Regions from separate parts of the Streptomyces sp. NBC_00887 genome, predicted to be linked through region 1. Evidence: riboswitches for the same ligand, from Rfam matches in the RefSeq annotation. Region 1 holds a riboswitch; each other region holds the start of a gene.

Region 1 (3,959 bases):
CAGTTTCCAGGCCGCGCACGAGGCCATCGCCCGTGACTACGGGCAGGCCAGGGCGGCGGGCATGGACCCGTCCGACGAGCCGGTGCAGGACATCGCGCGGCGGCACTGCGAGTGGCTGTCGGTGACCACGCCCGCCACCCGGTCGTACGTGATCGGGCTCGGGGACATGTACGTCGCCGATCCCCGCTTCGGGAAGAACTACGATCGGTACGGAGACGGCACCGCCGTCTTCGTACGGGATGCACTGACGATCTACGCGCAGCGCAAGCTCTCCGACTGACCATGGGGGCGCGGCGCTCGGCGCTCCTCCCTTTGGCCGACGACGAGTCGCCTCACGGCGCGGCTCCGGCCAGCCTGGGTGGAGCGCGGTACCGTCCGCAGCCGTGGGCGGACCGGGCAGGAGTGCACAGGTGGGGAAGCGGGAGAGGTGGCGCGGCGGAGCTGCTGGAGGTGCCCGCACCCGGCAGTTCGTACGTCTGCTGCCCGCACTGATGATCGCGGCCGGGGTGGTCTTCGACCTCAATACGCCGCCCGAGGTCAGTGCGATCCCCCTGTTCGCGGCGGCCCCGCTGATCGCCGCGCCGTTCTTCTCGCTGGCGAGCACGATCCGTACGGCCGCGGCCGCGATCCTGACGGTCCTGGCCATCCGGTTGTACGACGACACGATCTCGGACGTCGCCCCGGTCACCGAGCTGTTCACCCTGGTCACCGTTTCCGTGCTCGCCCTCGTGATCAACGGCGTCGTCCGGCGCAGCAACGAGCAGCTGGCCTCGGCCCGGGTCATCGCGGAGACCGCGATGCGCGCGGTGCTCCCGACGCCGGACGAGCGGATCGGCGGGCTGCTGGTCGCGGCGCGGTACGAGGCGGCGCAGGCGGACGAGTTCGTCGGCGGTGACCTGTTCGCCGTCGCGGACACCCCGCACGGGGTGCGGCTGGTCGTCGGGGACGTACGGGGCAAGGGGCTGGCCGCCGTGGAGGCGGTGGCCGTGGTGATCGGGGCGTTCCGGGAGGCCGCCGAGCAGGAGCTGTCGCTGGAGGGTGTGGCGCAGCGGCTGGAGAGGGCGCTGGCGCGGGAAGGGACCCAACGCGGCGGGCTCGACTCCATGGAGGGGTTCGTCACCGCGGTGCTCGCCGAGATCCCGGCGGGTTCGGGCAGGTTGCGGATCGTCAACCGTGGTCACCCCGAACCGATCCTGCTGCACGCGGACGGGGCGCTCGAGGTGCTCGCGCCGACCGTGCCCGCGCTGCCGATCGGGATGGACCTGGGGGTGTGGCCGGACCGGTCGGACGAGTGGGAGCTGCCTGCCGGGGCGACGCTCCTGGTGTTCACGGACGGTCTCTCCGAGGCGCGGGACGCCGACGGGGTCTTCTACGACCCGGCGGCCCGGCTGCGCGGCCGGATCTTCCCCGGGCCCGACGAACTGCTCTCGGCGCTCACCGACGACGTGCGGCTGCACACGGGGGGCCGCGCCGTGGACGACATGGCGCTGCTCGCGGTCGGCCGGCCCGCGCGGGGGCAGCCGGAGCGGCGGACGACTGTGAAGATCGTGGGGCGGGGCGATGGATGAGTCGTTGCCACGGTGCGTAGTCGAAGGACACCGCTCCGCATAACATGTGACGCAACGTCAGAAACTGGTGCTCCGACGGGGAATACTCAACTCGCCCGTTTCGGACCGTTAATCCCCTGAAAGTCCATGTCGAAGCTGTGAATGATCAACGGGAACAGCTTGGAATCGGACCCGGGTGTCTATTAACGTTCGATAACGCAGCGCGGTTGTCCCAGTCGTCGCAAGAGGCGGCACCGTGCGCGAGCGCCGAATTCCGCAAGGAAACCGGGGAACCACCTACATGGGGTGAATCGGACACCTGTGTCTCGTGAGAGGCAGAGGGGCCCGTAGGAGACCTTCCTGCTCCGAACCCGTCAGCTAACCCGGTAGGCGAGAAGGAAGGAAAGGAGTGCGCCCACGTGGCGTCCAATCAGCCTGCCCCCGAGGCCCCGTCACCCTTCAGGTCCGACACCGTCGGTGACGAGGACAGGACGTGGGAGGAATGGAACCCCACCGAGGAGTCCATCCGTCCCGTACGCGGCAGGCACCGTGTAGCCAAGCAGCGCGGCCTCGCCCGTAGCTCCACCGTCCTCGGTGTCGGCGTCATCGCGGCCGTCGGCGCGGGTGGCATGGCCACTGCGCAGAGCAAGCCGCCGGTCTCCATTTCTCTTCCCGATTCCATCGCGGACAATCTCCCCGACGCCAAGTCCCTGCCCGGTGTGAGCGCGTTCATGTCGGACGACTCGGCGGACAACGGCACGGTCGCCGTGGCCTCCCCGCTCACCACGGCCGGCATCACGGCCGCCGAGGCCGAGCAGGGCACGAGCAACGCCGGTGAGGCGCTGCGCGCCCGCATCCTCCAGCAGGCCGAGCAGCAGCAGGCCGGAGCCGAGGCCGAGGCCAAGGCCGCCGAGGAGAAGGCAGCAGCCGAAGCGGCCGCAGCCGCAGCCGCGAAGCAGCAGAGCGAGGCCGAGGCGAAGGCCGCCGCCGAGAAGAAGGCCGCGGAGCTCGCGGCGAAGAAGAAGGCAGAGGCCGAGCGCCTCGCCAAGCTCGCCGCCAGTTACGCGCTCCCGACCTCCTCGTACACGATCACCTCGACCTTCGGCCAGGCCGGTTCGATGTGGTCCTCCGGCTACCACACCGGTCTCGACTTCGCGGCGCCGACGGGCACCCCGATCAAGGCCGTGCACAGCGGCACGGTGAAGTCGGCGGGCTGGTCGGGTTCGTACGGGTACCACACCGTCATCGAGCTGGACGACGGTACGGAGGTCTCGTACAGCCACCAGTCCTCGATGGACGTCACCGCCGGCCAGCGGGTCACCACCGGTGAGACCATCGGCCGCGTCGGCGCCACCGGCAATGTGACGGGCCCTCACCTCCACCTGGAGGTCCACACCGCGGACGGCTCGGGCATCGACCCGATGAGCTGGCTGCGCAGCAAGGGTCTCTCGATCTGAGTTCTCCCGGTCCGAGGGCTCCGCGGTGTGTCCGCCGAGCCCTCGCCGGTTCTCCGCCGAGCGTTCGCGCGGGCGGACGGCCCATCCGAACCCCGTCGGACGGCCCACCTGAACTCCGGCGGCCCTGGCGCTCCCCCCGACGTCAGGGCTGCCGGTCTGCCCGTGGTCCGCATCCATCGGAATAGTCGCCTGAGCGGACTGGTTTGTTCCAGGTATGACTTCACTCCGCACACTCGGTTCCTCGAGCCTCCAGATCTTCCCGCTCGCACTCGGCGGCAACGTCTTCGGCTGGACGGCCGATGAGGACGGGTCCTTCGCCGTCCTGGACGCGTACGCCGCGGCCGGCGGCAACTTCATCGACACGGCCGACTCGTACTCCGCCTGGGCCCCGGGCAACGAGGGCGGCGAGTCGGAGACGCTCGTCGGCAAGTGGCTCGCGTCGCGCTCCAACCGCTCCGACATCGTCGTCGCCACCAAGGTCGGCGCCCACCCCGAGTTCAAGGGGCTCGCCGGCGCGACCATCAAGGGCGCCGCCGAGGCCTCGCTGCGCAGGCTCGGCACCGACCACATCGACCTCTACTACACGCACTTCGACGACGAGACCGTCCCCGTGGAGGAGATCATCACCGCGCTCGACCAGCTGGTGAAGGAAGGCAAGGTGCGCGAGATCGCCGCCTCCAACATCAGCCCCAAGCGGCTCCGGGCCTCCCTGGAGTTCTCCGAGCGCGAGGGCCTCGCCCGCTATGTCGCGCTGCAGCCGCACTACAACCTCGTCTCGCGCGACACCTACGAGGGCGAGCTCCAGGACACGGCAGCCGAGGCGGGCCTCGCCGCCGTCCCGTACTTCGCACTGGCCTCCGGCTTCCTCACCGGTAAGTACCGGTCCGGCACAGCGGTCGAGAGCGCACGGGCCGACGGCGCGGCCAGGCACCTGGAGTCGGAGCGCGGACGCAAG
Region 2 (3,959 bases), 2.5 Mb from region 1:
CGGATACCCGCCGGCCCGGTACGGGTGCCGACCGCGGACGCGCCGCGTGGAGCGGTGCCGCGGCGCTCCCTCCCCGTCATCACTCGCTGAGCGCACTGACCGCACTGATCACCCGCGTCGGGTACGCGTGTGATCAGTGCGCTCGGAGGTGCTCAGAGCGGGAGCAGGTCGGGGCGTTTGGCCTCGACGTGGTCGCCGGAGGACTCGCCGCGCAGGCGCCGGCCGATCCACGGGACGAGGTACTCGCGGGCCCAGGCCATGTCGTCGCGGCGCACCTCGAGTGCCCCGCGCTGTACCTGCGGAGGCCACACCTGGTCGGGGTCGGCCGGCACGTCGAGGCCGAGGACCTGGGCGGCGCGCAGCGCGACCCGGGTGTGTCCCTCCGCCGAGAGGTGCAGCCGGTCGTTGTCCCAGGCGCGCCTGTCCTGCACGGACCGCAGCGACCACAGGTCCAGGACCGGGCAGTCGTAGCGGTCGGCGATGGACCGCACATGGGCGGTGTACGTGGCGATCTTGCCCCGCAGGTGCCGGAGCACCGGAACGCCTCGGGTGTCGAAGCCGGTGGTGATCATGACGGTGCCGACCGAACGGGTCAGGTCGGCGACCGCGCGCTCGAAGCGTTCGGCCACGTCGTCCGGGTCGGAGCCGGGCCGGATGATGTCGTTGCCGCCCGCGCAGAAGCTCACCAGATCCGGTGCGAGCTCCTTGGCGCGGGGGACCTGCTCCTCGACTATCTGGTCGAGGAGGCGTCCGCGTACGGCGAGATTGGCGTACCGGAAGTTCCCGTGCGGGCCGTCCGCGGGGCCGGCCGCTGCAGCGGGGAGTGGGAGCTGGTCCGCCAGGATGACCGCGAAACGGTCCGCCCAGCCGATGAGCGTCCCGTCGGGGCCGGGGTCTCCGACGCCCTCGGTGAAGCTGTCGCCAATCGCTGCGTACGACCCGATGGTGCCTCGTTGTTTGTTTCTCGAATCGTCTGCCACAAGCGCATATCCTGCACCTTCGAATGTGACCTACGCGACCGTAATAAGGGGTTGACGGGTGGTGAGATAGACCACCCGGTCAGGTTTTGGTAAAGCCGGAATAAGCAGAGGGGCGGTGCGCCGCCGCGCACCGCCCCTCTTGGGCTCACCGAGCCGCCCGATTGCGTCAGATGGAGACGCCGTGCGAGCGCAGGTAGGCGATCGGGTCGACGTCCGAGCCGTAGCTCGGGCCGGTGCGGACCTCGAAGTGGAGGTGCGGGCCGGTGGAGTTGCCGGTGGAACCGGAGAGGCCGATCTGCTGGCCGCCGGTGACGGTCTGGCCGGCCGAGACGCCGAGCGACGACAGGTGGGCGTACTGGGAGTACATGCCGTCGTCGTGCTTGATGACGACCTCGTTGCCGTACGCACCGCTCCAGCCCGCGGAGACCACGGTGCCCGGGCCGATGGACCGGACGCTGGTGCCGGAGGCGGCCTGGAAGTCGGCGCCGGTGTGGTAACCGCTGGACCAGCTGGCACCGGCGACGCGGTACTGGGTGGAGACGCCACCGTCGGCCACCGGGGTGGTGTAGCCGGAGCTGTCGCTCTCCGAAGCACCGGTGGTGTCGGCGGCGTTGGTGGCCGTCGACGCCTTCTCGGCCGGCGCGGCGGCCTTCGGGGCCGACTCCGCCTTCGAGGGGGCAGCCTTCGACGGGGCGGCCTTCGACGGGGCGGCCTTCGACGGGGCGGCCTTGGAGGGCGCGGACTCCGTGGTGGAACCGGATGCCTTGACGCCGAGGGTCAGCTTCATGCCCGGGAAGATCAGGCTCGGGTTGTCGCCGACGACCTCACGGTTGTCCTTGTACAGCTTCTCCCAGCCGCCCTTGACCTTCTTGTCGGCCGCGATCTTCGCCAGATAGTCACCGGCGACCACGGAGTAGGTCCTGGGGGCGCCCTGCTTCTTCGCCACGGAGGCGGCCGGCGCGTGGTGCGCCGCACTGGCGGCCGCGGGCTTGGCTGCGGGCGCGGACTGCTCGGCGGCGAACGCGCCGGTGGCGCCGATCAGCGGAAGGGCGAGGACGGCGCCGCCGGTCCCTGCGGCGAGGACGCCGCGGGAGATCGGGCTGGCCTTCGTACGACGGTGCTTACCCTTTGCGGGCATGGGGAATTCCTCTCCGGCGCCTGCGAGGTGAGCTGTCGGGTTCGGACTGGAGATGCCCGGCCGCGCTGAGCGCGTCTTGACCCCAAGCCGTTCCGGATCACTCCGGTCGGCGGCTTACCTGGTTCCCCCGCTCCTGCCACACGTGAGTCGGTGCGGATTCCGGGCGGCGGCAGGATGAGGCGTTCCGTCCGGATTGACGGTGACCGTAAGCGAGTCAGGACGCCGGGAACAAGCCACCGGTTGCGTACCGGAATGAGCGGTTCAATTCCGTTACGGAATTCCGGTCACACTCCGTGGATTACGGATCTTGGCTTTCCGCGCGGCGTAAGGATTACCTCTCGGCAGTTTCGCCACACACCGTCACGGATATGATCCCGCTCACCTGCCGAGCCCCATCTCCCATGCAAGCGGGGCATGTTCTGCTAAATACACCAATACGGACATGTCATGCTCGCGGGCCGCCGGTCACCCCGGCAGGAAAGGCGCCGAAGGGCGAAACGATTGCCCGATGAATCCATGTCGTATCGTCGCGGGCGTGCCCCCGTCGGCGAGCGGCGCCGACGCCAGACACTCCAGGAGTCCTTGTGACGCAGCAGCTGCCAGAGGTTCCGTCGACAGACGCCGAGCTGACCGGGGTCCGCAACTTCCGCGACGTGGGCGGCCTGCCGACCACGGACGGCGGCAGGGTGCGCTACCGGCGCCTCTACCGCAGCGGCCACCTGGCGCACGCCACCGAGACGGACACGGCATTCCTGGCCGGACTCGGCCTGCACACCGTCTTCGACTTCCGCAACGCCGCCGACCACAAGCTCGACGGCCTCGATGTGGAACTGCCAGGCGTCCGGAATGTCAGCATTCCGCTCTCCGACCCGGCCGACGGCGCCGAGTTCTGGCGACTGGTGCGCGACGGCGACATCCAGCAGCTGCGCTCGATCCTCGCCGACGGCAAGGGGACGGCCCGCATGATCGCGTCGTACCGGTCGATCATCACGGACCGCACCGCGGAGCACAGCAGGGTGCTGCACGCGCTGGCCGAGGACAGCGTGCCGGCGCTGATGCACTGCGCGGCGGGCAAGGACCGGGCCGGCCTGTCGATCGCGATCTCGCTGCTGGCCGTCGGCGTCGAGAAGGAGGCCGTCGAGGCCGACTACCTCAAGTCCAACGACGCGCACCGCCGCTACAAGGTGCGGCGCAGCGACACGTCGTCGGCAGGGATGTCGGACGAGGTGATGGAGCTACTCAACCCGCTCTTCGGTGCGCATTCCGACTACCTCGCCGCCGCCTTCGCCGCGATCGAGGAGACCTGGGGCGGCACGGACCGCTACCTCAGCGAGGGGCTGAAGCTCGCGCCCGAAACCCGCGAGAGGCTGCGCGAGCGTCTCGTCGAGGAGGCGTAGCGCAGGCGGTCAGCCTTTGCCCGCCACGGTGAACAGGAGAAAGAGGAAGGCCGCGACGACGTGGCCGGCCACCAGGTAGGCGACGAGCCGGATGACCACGCCGCGGGGCATCTTCCGCTCCTGCGTGTCCTTGCTCCCCCGCGGGCGCGGGGTGAGCGGGTCGTAGTGCTCCGAATCGGACATGGCAGTCCTCTCTTTCGGGTCTCGGGCCGAGTTGACCGGTGTGCGGCAGGGGCGGTGGGGCGTGCGAGGTCAGCGAAGGTGCGTCCCACTGCCCAGGCACAGCTCCGCCGAGGGGCTCTGCAGCAGGGTGTGGACGAAGAGCAGCTCGGCGCCCCCGCGGTCGAGCGCCGCGATCCGGTGCGGGGTGAGCGAGTCGAAGTGCGCGCTGTCCCCCGGCCCGAGGTCGTGCACGGTCTCCCCCAGACTCACCCGCAGCCGCCC
Region 3 (3,959 bases), 1.0 Mb from region 1:
CGTTGGAGTCGGCGTGCGAGCCGCCGTTCAGGATGTTCATCATCGGAACGGGCAGCAGGTGCGCGTTCGGGCCGCCGAGGTAGCGGAACAGCGGCAGGTCGGACGCCTCGGACGCGGCGTGGGCCACGGCCAGCGAGACGCCGAGGATGGCGTTGGCGCCGAGGGAGCCCTTGTTCTCGGTGGCGTCGAGGTCGAACATCGCCTGGTCGATGAGGCGCTGCTCGGTGGCGTCGTAACCGACGAGCTCCGGGCCGATCTGCTCGATGACGGCGAGGACGGCCTTCTCGACACCCTTGCCGTGGTAGCGGTTGGGGTCACCGTCGCGAAGCTCAATGGCCTCGAACGCACCGGTGGAGGCGCCGGACGGAACGGCAGCACGTCCCGTGCTGCCGTCGTCGAGGCCAACCTCGACCTCGACCGTGGGGTTGCCCCGGGAGTCGAGGATTTCCCTGGCTACGACGACGTCGATGGACGGCACGAGGCATCTCCTTCTGGGATATGACGCTGGTTGTGCAGGGTCACTGTGGCCTTGCGCCCCGAGCCTAACCGGCTCGGCCCCCTGCATCGGCCGACCGCCCGTCCCCTGGGACGAAAAAGGACCCAAGGGCCTGCATTCCGGGCAAAGGTCCAGAAATCTACTGACCAGTAACCACAAGAGTTGAACGATCCCGTCCGCGGTGCGCCCCTGCGGCACACCGCGGAAACGACCCCGGCCCGGCGCACACGGGGGTGAGTGCGCCGGGCCGGGAGGGAACGCGTCGGGTGCCGCCGGACACCCTCCCGCGGCCCTGAAGCCTTCGGGGAGGAGAGACCCGGGACTACTTCAGGTGGAGCTGCTGACCCGGGAAGATCAGGTCGGCGTCCTCGACGATGTCGTCGTTGAGCTTGAACAGCTTCTGCCAGCCGCCCTTGACCTTCTTCGCGTCGGCGATCGTGCTCAGGGTGTCGCCTGCCTTCACCTTGTACTCGCCGTCACCCTTCTTGACCTTGTCGCCGGTCGGGGTCGTGACGGTCTTCGACGCCTCGGGGGCGGTGCGCTTCTCGCTGCGCGTGGTGGGCTGCTCGGCCTTGCGCTCCGGCTGGGCGGCCTTGTCGGCGCCCGTCGCGGAGGCGTCGACACCCGGGTCCACACCGTCGTCGGTCAGGCCGCCGGCGCCGGCGCAGGCCCAGGCGCCCGGGCCCTGCAGGTCGAGGAGCTTCTCGGCTGCGGTGATCTGCTGGGCCTTGCTGGCCAGGTCGGCGCGGGCGGCGAACTGCGTACCGCCGGCGGCTGCCCAGCTGGACTGCGAGAACTGCAGACCGCCGTAGTAGCCGTTGCCCGTGTTGATGGACCAGTTGCCACCGGACTCGCACTGCGCGACGGCGTCCCACGTGGCGACGGAGGCGGCGGAGGCACCGGTCGCGCCCATCAGCGGGACGGCGACCGCGGCACCGGTGACGCCGGCCAGGGTGGCGATACGGACGGCCTTGGACGGGCGACGGTGCTTGCCCTTGCTCGAAAGCAGCATGGTTCTCCTCACCGACGCCTACGAGGTGAGCTGTCGGGTTCGGGCCTGTGAGTTGCCCGGTCGCTCGCACTGGCAAGCGACTTCACCCCGAGCCGGCCCTCGCCCGTCTTCCGACGGCCGGGTCCGGCACTTACCTGGGTCCCCCGCTCCTGCCTACGGCGCTTTACGCGTCGATCCCTTCGACCGACGGCAGGATTCGGCGTGACGGTCGAAGGTGCCCGCGGTGCGAGCGGTTCCGACCGTAGACATAGGCAACCCCCACATTCAAAGATGGACATCACGGACAATCAGCCCTTACCCGCACCAGGTGAAGGATCGTTTTCGCAGGTCGGAGGCATCGCCGGCGAACCGGGCGGGCAAGAAGCGTGAGTTGACGCAAAGAGACCCATGTCTCACTTAGACATAAGTGGACATAGGCCTCTGAACTGCCCCCGGATTTGGGGTGTTTTCCCGAATTGGATCAGTTGCCGGCAGCGGCTTCCGCACCGGCCCCGGCGGTCTTCTCGTCCGCCTGTGCGCCCAGGTCGAGGTTCTGTCCGGGAAGGATCAGGTCCGGGTCGGAGCCCAGCTCGTCCTTGTTGGCCTCGTAGAGCGCCGTCCAGCCGCCGGGCAGTTCCTGCGCGTCCGCGATCGCCCAGAGGTTGTCGCCCGTGCGGACGGTGTAGGTGCCGTCGCCGCCGTCGCGCGCGTCGGCGTCACCGCGCGACGCGTGCCGGCCGGACTCGCGCCCGTCCGTCGAGCCCGTTCCGGCGCTCGCCTCCGGGGCCGGGGTGCCGCGGTGCTTGCCGCCCGGCGCTCCCGTCGAGCCGTCAGAGGTCTCGGACGTCTCGGGCGAGGGGAAGGAGTCAGGCTTGTCGGATCCGGTCGACTTGTCGGCTTTGCCGGTTTCGCCACCGCGGTTGTCCGTGTTCCTGTTCCCGCTCGCGTTGCCCGACGCATCGGACGAGGGGGTGGCCGACGCGTCGTCGGACGGGGTCGCTGTGTCCGACGGCTCGGTGGTCGGCTCACTGCCCGGGTCGACACCCGGGAGCGTGTTGTCGAGCGCGAGCCCGGAGATCACCGCGCAGCTGGCCCACGCCGTCACCCCCTGGTCGTCGAGCACCTTCTCCGCCACGGATATCTGCTGCGAGCGGCTGGCCAGGTCGGCGCGGGGCGCGAACGCCGTGCCGCCGTATTCCGACCAGGTGTCCTGCGAGAGCTGCAGGCCGCCGTAGTAGCCGTTGCCGAGGTCGGCGCTCCACATGCCACCGCTCTCGCACTCGGCGACCCGGTCCCAGGTCGAGGCGTCGGCTGCGTGCGCACCGGTCGCGCCGAGCAGCGGGATGGCGATGGCCGACCCTGTGACGCCTGCGGCGACGACGATGGCGGGTGCCTGCCGAGGGCGACGGTGTCTGCCGTTCGCGGAGCCCATGGGATTGCCTTCCGTGTGACTGACGTGTGACTGGTGAGTCGAACGGTGAACCTAGCCGCACTCGAACGTGTGTCACAAGTCGATGCAGCGGAGATCACGTGAAAGTCACAGAGTTGACAGAGTGTCACTTTTTTCGGCGCGGTGTCCGGGATCGAACTCCACGGGAAGAGTGCGCAGTCCGCGCATGATGAGCCCGCCCCGCCATCGCAAATCGGTAGGTTCCGCAGCGAGCCGCAGGTCGGGGAGGCGTCGCAGCAGCGTCGCCAACGCCGCCTGGCCCTCCAGCCGGGCCAGCGGTGCCCCCAGGCAGTAGTGGATGCCGTGCCCGTACCCGAGGTGCTGATTGTCACTCCGAGCGAGATCCAGCGTGTCCGCATCGCGGAATCGCTCCGGGTCCCGGTCGGCGGCGGCCAGCACCACGAGAACGGGGTCCCCGGCCTCGATGCGCTGCCCGCCCAGCGTCACGGGTTCGGTGGCGTACCGCCAGGTGGCGAGCTCCACCGGACCGTCGTACCGCAGCAACTCCTCGATCCCCGTGGCCAGCAGCGCCGTCTCCCCGGCCTCGATCGAGCGCTGGAGCAGCTCGCGCTGTTCCGGGTTGCGCAGCAGGGCGTAGGTGCCGTTGCCGATGAGGTTGACCGTGGTCTCGAAACCGGCGAACAGCAGGATGAAGGCCATCGCCGCGGCTTCGTTCTCGGTGAGGTGCTCGCCGTGGTCACTTGCCCGGATGAGTCCCGAGATCAGGTCGTCGCCGGGATTCTCCCTTTTGCGCTGGATGAGTTCAGCGAGGTAGCCGCGCATCTTCTTGACCGACCTGGCCACCCCGCCGCGCGGACCGCCGCCGTGCCTGATCATCATGCCCGCCCAGTCCCGGAAGTCGTCCTGGTCCTCCGGGGGCACCCCCAGCAGGTCGCAGATCGCGTAGATGGGGAGCGGGAAGGCGAAGTCGTGGATGAGGTCCGCCTTCCCCTCCTCGATGAACGCGTCGATGAGGCGGTCCGTCAGCTCCTGCACGCGCGGCGCGAACTCGGCGACCCGGC
Region 4 (3,959 bases), 1.7 Mb from region 1:
GCGGTGCTGCACTACCTGAAGTCGTAGGACCGGCGCAGGAGGCCGGGACACACGGACGGGTGGTGCGGATTCGTCCGAACCCGCACCACCCGTCGATCGTGCTCAGCTGTCACACAGCCGTGTGTCAGTAGGCCCCGAAGACGTTGTCGATCGAGCCGTACCGGTCTGCGGCGTAGTTGCACGCTGCGGTGATGTTGGCGACCGGGTCATAGCTGTCGGTCGACGTACCGGGCACGTGGTAGGCCTCGAAGGTCGGGTCGATGACCTGCAGCAGGCCCTTGGACGGGATGCCCGCGGCGGCGTTCGAGTCCCAGTTGTTGATGGCGAGCGGGTTGCCCGAGGACTCACGCATGATGTTGCGGTGGATGCCGTCGTAGCTGCCGGGGATGCCGTGCTCGGCCATGACCGCCAGCGACTCCTTGATCCAGCCGTCGAGGTCGTTCGTGTACGTGGCCGGCTGGGCCGCGGGAGCGGCGGCGGGCGCGCCCTGCGCGGCGAGCTTCGTGCTCGTGCGCTCCGAACGGTCGGCGCGGTCGGCGCTCTTCTCGGCGCGGTCCGAGGCGCCGGAGGCCTTGGGTTCGGCCTTACCCGACTTCGCAGCCTTGTTCTCGGCCTTGGCGCCGATGGTCAGCTTCAGACCGGGGCGAATCAGATCGGGGTTGTCGCCGACAGCCGCGCGATTGTCCTTGTACAGCTCCTGCCAGCCACCGCTCACGGAATGTCCGCGTGCGATCTTGGCGAGGGAGTCACCCAAGATCACGGAATAGGTGACGGGTGCGGACTTCTTGGCCGCAATTCCCTTTGCGGACACAGCAGTCGACGTCGACGCCTTTTCGATGGCGACCGGCTGGGCCGGTGCTGCGAAGGCGCCGGTCGCACCGATCACGGGGAGGGCCAGAGCGGCTCCGCCCGTGCTCACGGCGATGATGCCGCGGGTCAGTGAACTGGTCCTGGAACGACGGTGCTTACCCTTTGCGGGCATGGTGAATTCCTCTCCGTCGCCTGCGAAGTGAGCTGTCGGGTTCGGGCTGGAGATGCCCGGCCGCATGCGAATGCGACTTCACCCCGAGCCGATCCGGATACCGGATCGGCGCTTACCTGGGTCCCCCGCTCCTGCCGTACGTGAGTGGTCGGGTTACCGGACGGCGGCAGGATTCGGCGTTCCATCCGGAGTGAGGGTGACCGTAGGCGAGAAATAGCGAAAGGAACAAGCCCCGAATTGGTGATCACAATTCATTCGCAAGATCGATCGATGGAAATTCGTGTAATCGACCCCACACGGCGAAGCCAACTTTCTTGGCGCACAAGGGGACCGGCCGACGGCTGTCGACGTCGTCGGCGTGACAGGTGACGCTGGTCACTGAGTCCGATAAGGGCGATTTGCTCTGTGCCGAAAGATCACAGGCCGCACGATATGGGGCCTTATGAATGACGGGATCAATCCCAAGAATCGACTAAATCAGGCAAACAGCTCATTGACGTCACATCTGCGCATACCGCGGCCGTCCGTGTGGAACCGATCCACGCATGACCGACAGCGCGAGCCCCAGCACCTGGAACCCGCCGATCACCGTCCTGGCCGTACAGCCGGGAGATCCGCCCTTCCGCCTCGTGGAGATCGACGGAGAGATCGTCGGCAGGGCGACGGCGATGACCGACGTGCTCGTCATCGCCAACGCGGCCGGAATCACCGTCCATGACCTCGACGACCCCGCCACGGTGCGATGGGTGGGCGGCGACAAGCTCACCTGGCGGCCACGCTGAGCAGCGGACGGTACGTCCTGCCCGGCAGAACGTGACCCGGAGCTCGCCGCCGGGCCGAACAGCGCCCGGGAGGCGCGCCGCCTCAGCCCATCAGCCCGGCGGCGACGGTCGCACCCAGTTCCCAGCACGCCTCGATGTCGGCCTTGCCCGGCTCGCCCGTGACTTTCACGGCGTCGGCCGTACGGCGCCATCCCAGGCCGGTCGTGATCGACTCCATGGCCCGCAGGGCGCCGGTGACGTCGCTGCCGCCGTGCACGTAGTAGCCGAAGGGCCGGCCGCGCGTCGCGTCCAGGCACGGGTAGTAGACCTGGTCGAAGAAGTGCTTGAGGGCGCCGGACATGTAGCCGAGGTTCGCCGGGGTCCCGAGGAGGTAGCCGTCGGCGGCGAGTACGTCGGAAGCGGTGGCGGAGAGCGCCGCGCGCCGTTCGACCCTGACCCCTTCGATCTCCTCCGTGGTCGCACCGGAGACGACGGCTTCGAACAGCGCCTGACAGTTCGGCGAGGGCGTGTGATGCACGATCAGCAGAGTGGCCACACCCAGGACCCTGCCGCCCGGAACCGCCGACTGCAAGCGAGGCACGCGCCGGCGGTGTGCACGGCTCGTCTGCGCGGCGTCCGGAGTCGCCCCGCAGGAGGCGGGTACCGCCTCGGCGTTGGCCTGCACGTCCCAGCAGATCGGCGGCGCCGCAGGCCTCGCGCTGCTCGTCGCGCTGGCGACCGCCGGCCTGCCCGGGGACGCCCCGGCCATCGTGGACGTCGCCGACGGTCTGCGCACCGCGATGTGGGTCGGCGGTGCGGCCTCGATCATCGGGGGCCTTCTCGCCTTCACTCCCGGGAAGCCGGGGACTCCCGGACCCCGGCCCGCCGTCGAGGCGCCGAGTCCGGCGATCGACGAGGTCGGGGCGCGCAGCAGCGGCTGATGGGCCTGCCCCCGACGGTTCATGGCCGGAGCCTCCCCCGGCGCCGGCCATGAACCCTTATCCTGTTCTGCCACCACCAGCACGCCCCGCCCCCCGACTTGGTGACCTCATGTCTCAGCAGCACACACATGACGACTCCTGGATACGGCGCTTCGCGCCCACCGCGCAGAGCACGGCCCAGCTCGTCTGCTTTCCGCACGCGGGAGGGTCGGCGGGGTACTTCCGCCTCCTGGCCCACGCCCTCGCACCCGGGATCGACACACTGGCCATCCAGTACCCAGGGCGTCAGGACCGGCACGGGGAGCCGCTCCTCGACAGCGTGAAGGGGCTGGCCGACGCCGCCTTCGCCGTCCTGCGCCACCGGCTCGACCCCCCCTTCGCCTTCTTCGGCCACAGCCTGGGTGCAGTCGTCGCCTTCGAGGTGGCCCGCCGGTTCGAGCAGCAGACATCGCACGGACCGGTACGGCTCTTCGCCTCCTCCCGCCGGGCGCCGTCGATCGCACGCAAAGGGACGATCCATCTCCGTGACGACGACGGCCTGGTCGCGGAGATCGTGCGGCTCGGCGGCACGGACCGGTCCGTGCTGGACGACCCCGAAATGCGGGAGCTGATCCTGCCGGTCGTGCGGGCCGACTACCGCGCGGTCGAGACGTACACGGCCCCGCCCGGAGCCCGGCTCACCTGCCCCGTCTCCGTGTTCGCGGGCGCATCCGACCCGGTGACCTCGGCCGCGGACGTGACGGCCTGGGAGGCGCACACCACGAAGGGCACCGACACGCAGGTGTTCGAGGGCGGCCATTTCTACCTCGACCGGCATGTCCCCGAGGTCGCCTCCGCGATCATCGGTGCGATGTAGTTCCCCGGGCAGGGCGCATCCGGAGGGTCACGGACCGGCTGATCATCACTGCTGACGCCGAACCGGTTTGATTGTGCCGCGTGTCGGGAGTGCACACTCCGGAGTCCTATGCCGGCAACGGGGACTGACTGAGCGTCAGGCGACGACTGCTGGTCCGGCCGGCCGGACAGAGGCCGGGCTACCGGTCTCCGGCGGCCGGGCCGAACGTGCCCGGTGCGAGGGCGGCCAGCAGGGAGGTGACCACGAGCTCGGTCGAGGCCGCCATGTCCACGGCGTCGGGTGCGAGAAGCCACTGCACCTGGAGGCCGTCCATGACTGCGATGATGGCGTTGGCGGCGTTCTCGGCTCTGCCCGCGTCGTGTTCGGGAAGGTCGCAGGCCTCGCGCAGGGCGTCGGCGACGAAGGTGCGCAGCCCGCTG

Evidence for each region. A riboswitch is a leader RNA that binds a small molecule or an ion and turns the genes downstream of it on or off. The one in region 1 is predicted to bind cyclic di-AMP.
Region 2: it holds a riboswitch for cyclic di-AMP, as region 1 does, so the genes downstream of both, OG844_RS14285 (peptidoglycan DD-metalloendopeptidase family protein) here and OG844_RS25785 (M23 family metallopeptidase) in region 1, are expected to answer to the same signal.
Region 3: it holds a riboswitch for cyclic di-AMP, as region 1 does, so the genes downstream of both, OG844_RS30590 (transglycosylase family protein) here and OG844_RS25785 (M23 family metallopeptidase) in region 1, are expected to answer to the same signal.
Region 4: it holds a riboswitch for cyclic di-AMP, as region 1 does, so the genes downstream of both, OG844_RS17930 (transglycosylase SLT domain-containing protein) here and OG844_RS25785 (M23 family metallopeptidase) in region 1, are expected to answer to the same signal.

Annotation. Positions count from the first base shown of each region.
Region 1 is NZ_CP108788.1:5,645,573-5,649,531, reverse strand. It holds gene OG844_RS25795 (MerR family transcriptional regulator) at 1-280, shown strand, start outside; gene OG844_RS25790 (PP2C family protein-serine/threonine phosphatase) at 411-1,568, shown strand; cyclic di-AMP (ydaO/yuaA leader) riboswitch at 1,803-1,955, shown strand; gene OG844_RS25785 (M23 family metallopeptidase) at 1,967-3,004, shown strand; gene OG844_RS25780 (aldo/keto reductase) at 3,219-3,959, shown strand, end outside.
Region 2 is NZ_CP108788.1:3,130,920-3,134,878, forward strand. It holds gene OG844_RS14275 (STM4011 family radical SAM protein) at 1-90, shown strand, start outside; gene OG844_RS14280 (SGNH/GDSL hydrolase family protein) at 153-980, opposite strand; gene OG844_RS14285 (peptidoglycan DD-metalloendopeptidase family protein) at 1,147-2,118, opposite strand; cyclic di-AMP (ydaO/yuaA leader) riboswitch at 2,123-2,281, opposite strand; gene OG844_RS14290 (tyrosine-protein phosphatase) at 2,703-3,515, shown strand; gene OG844_RS14295 (DUF6126 family protein) at 3,525-3,698, opposite strand; gene OG844_RS14300 (helix-turn-helix domain-containing protein) at 3,768-3,959, opposite strand, start outside.
Region 3 is NZ_CP108788.1:6,681,169-6,685,127, reverse strand. It holds gene eno (phosphopyruvate hydratase) at 1-478, opposite strand, end outside; gene OG844_RS30590 (transglycosylase family protein) at 819-1,508, opposite strand; cyclic di-AMP (ydaO/yuaA leader) riboswitch at 1,509-1,679, opposite strand; gene OG844_RS30585 (transglycosylase family protein) at 1,969-2,919, opposite strand; gene OG844_RS30580 (cytochrome P450) at 3,025-3,959, opposite strand, start outside.
Region 4 is NZ_CP108788.1:3,944,465-3,948,423, forward strand. It holds gene OG844_RS17925 (response regulator) at 1-27, shown strand, start outside; gene OG844_RS17930 (transglycosylase SLT domain-containing protein) at 125-982, opposite strand; cyclic di-AMP (ydaO/yuaA leader) riboswitch at 987-1,171, opposite strand; gene OG844_RS17935 (hypothetical protein) at 1,528-1,764, shown strand; gene OG844_RS17940 (flavodoxin family protein) at 1,847-2,299, opposite strand; gene OG844_RS17945 (hypothetical protein) at 2,292-2,684, shown strand; gene OG844_RS17950 (thioesterase II family protein) at 2,794-3,540, shown strand; gene OG844_RS17955 (TetR/AcrR family transcriptional regulator) at 3,719-3,959, opposite strand, start outside.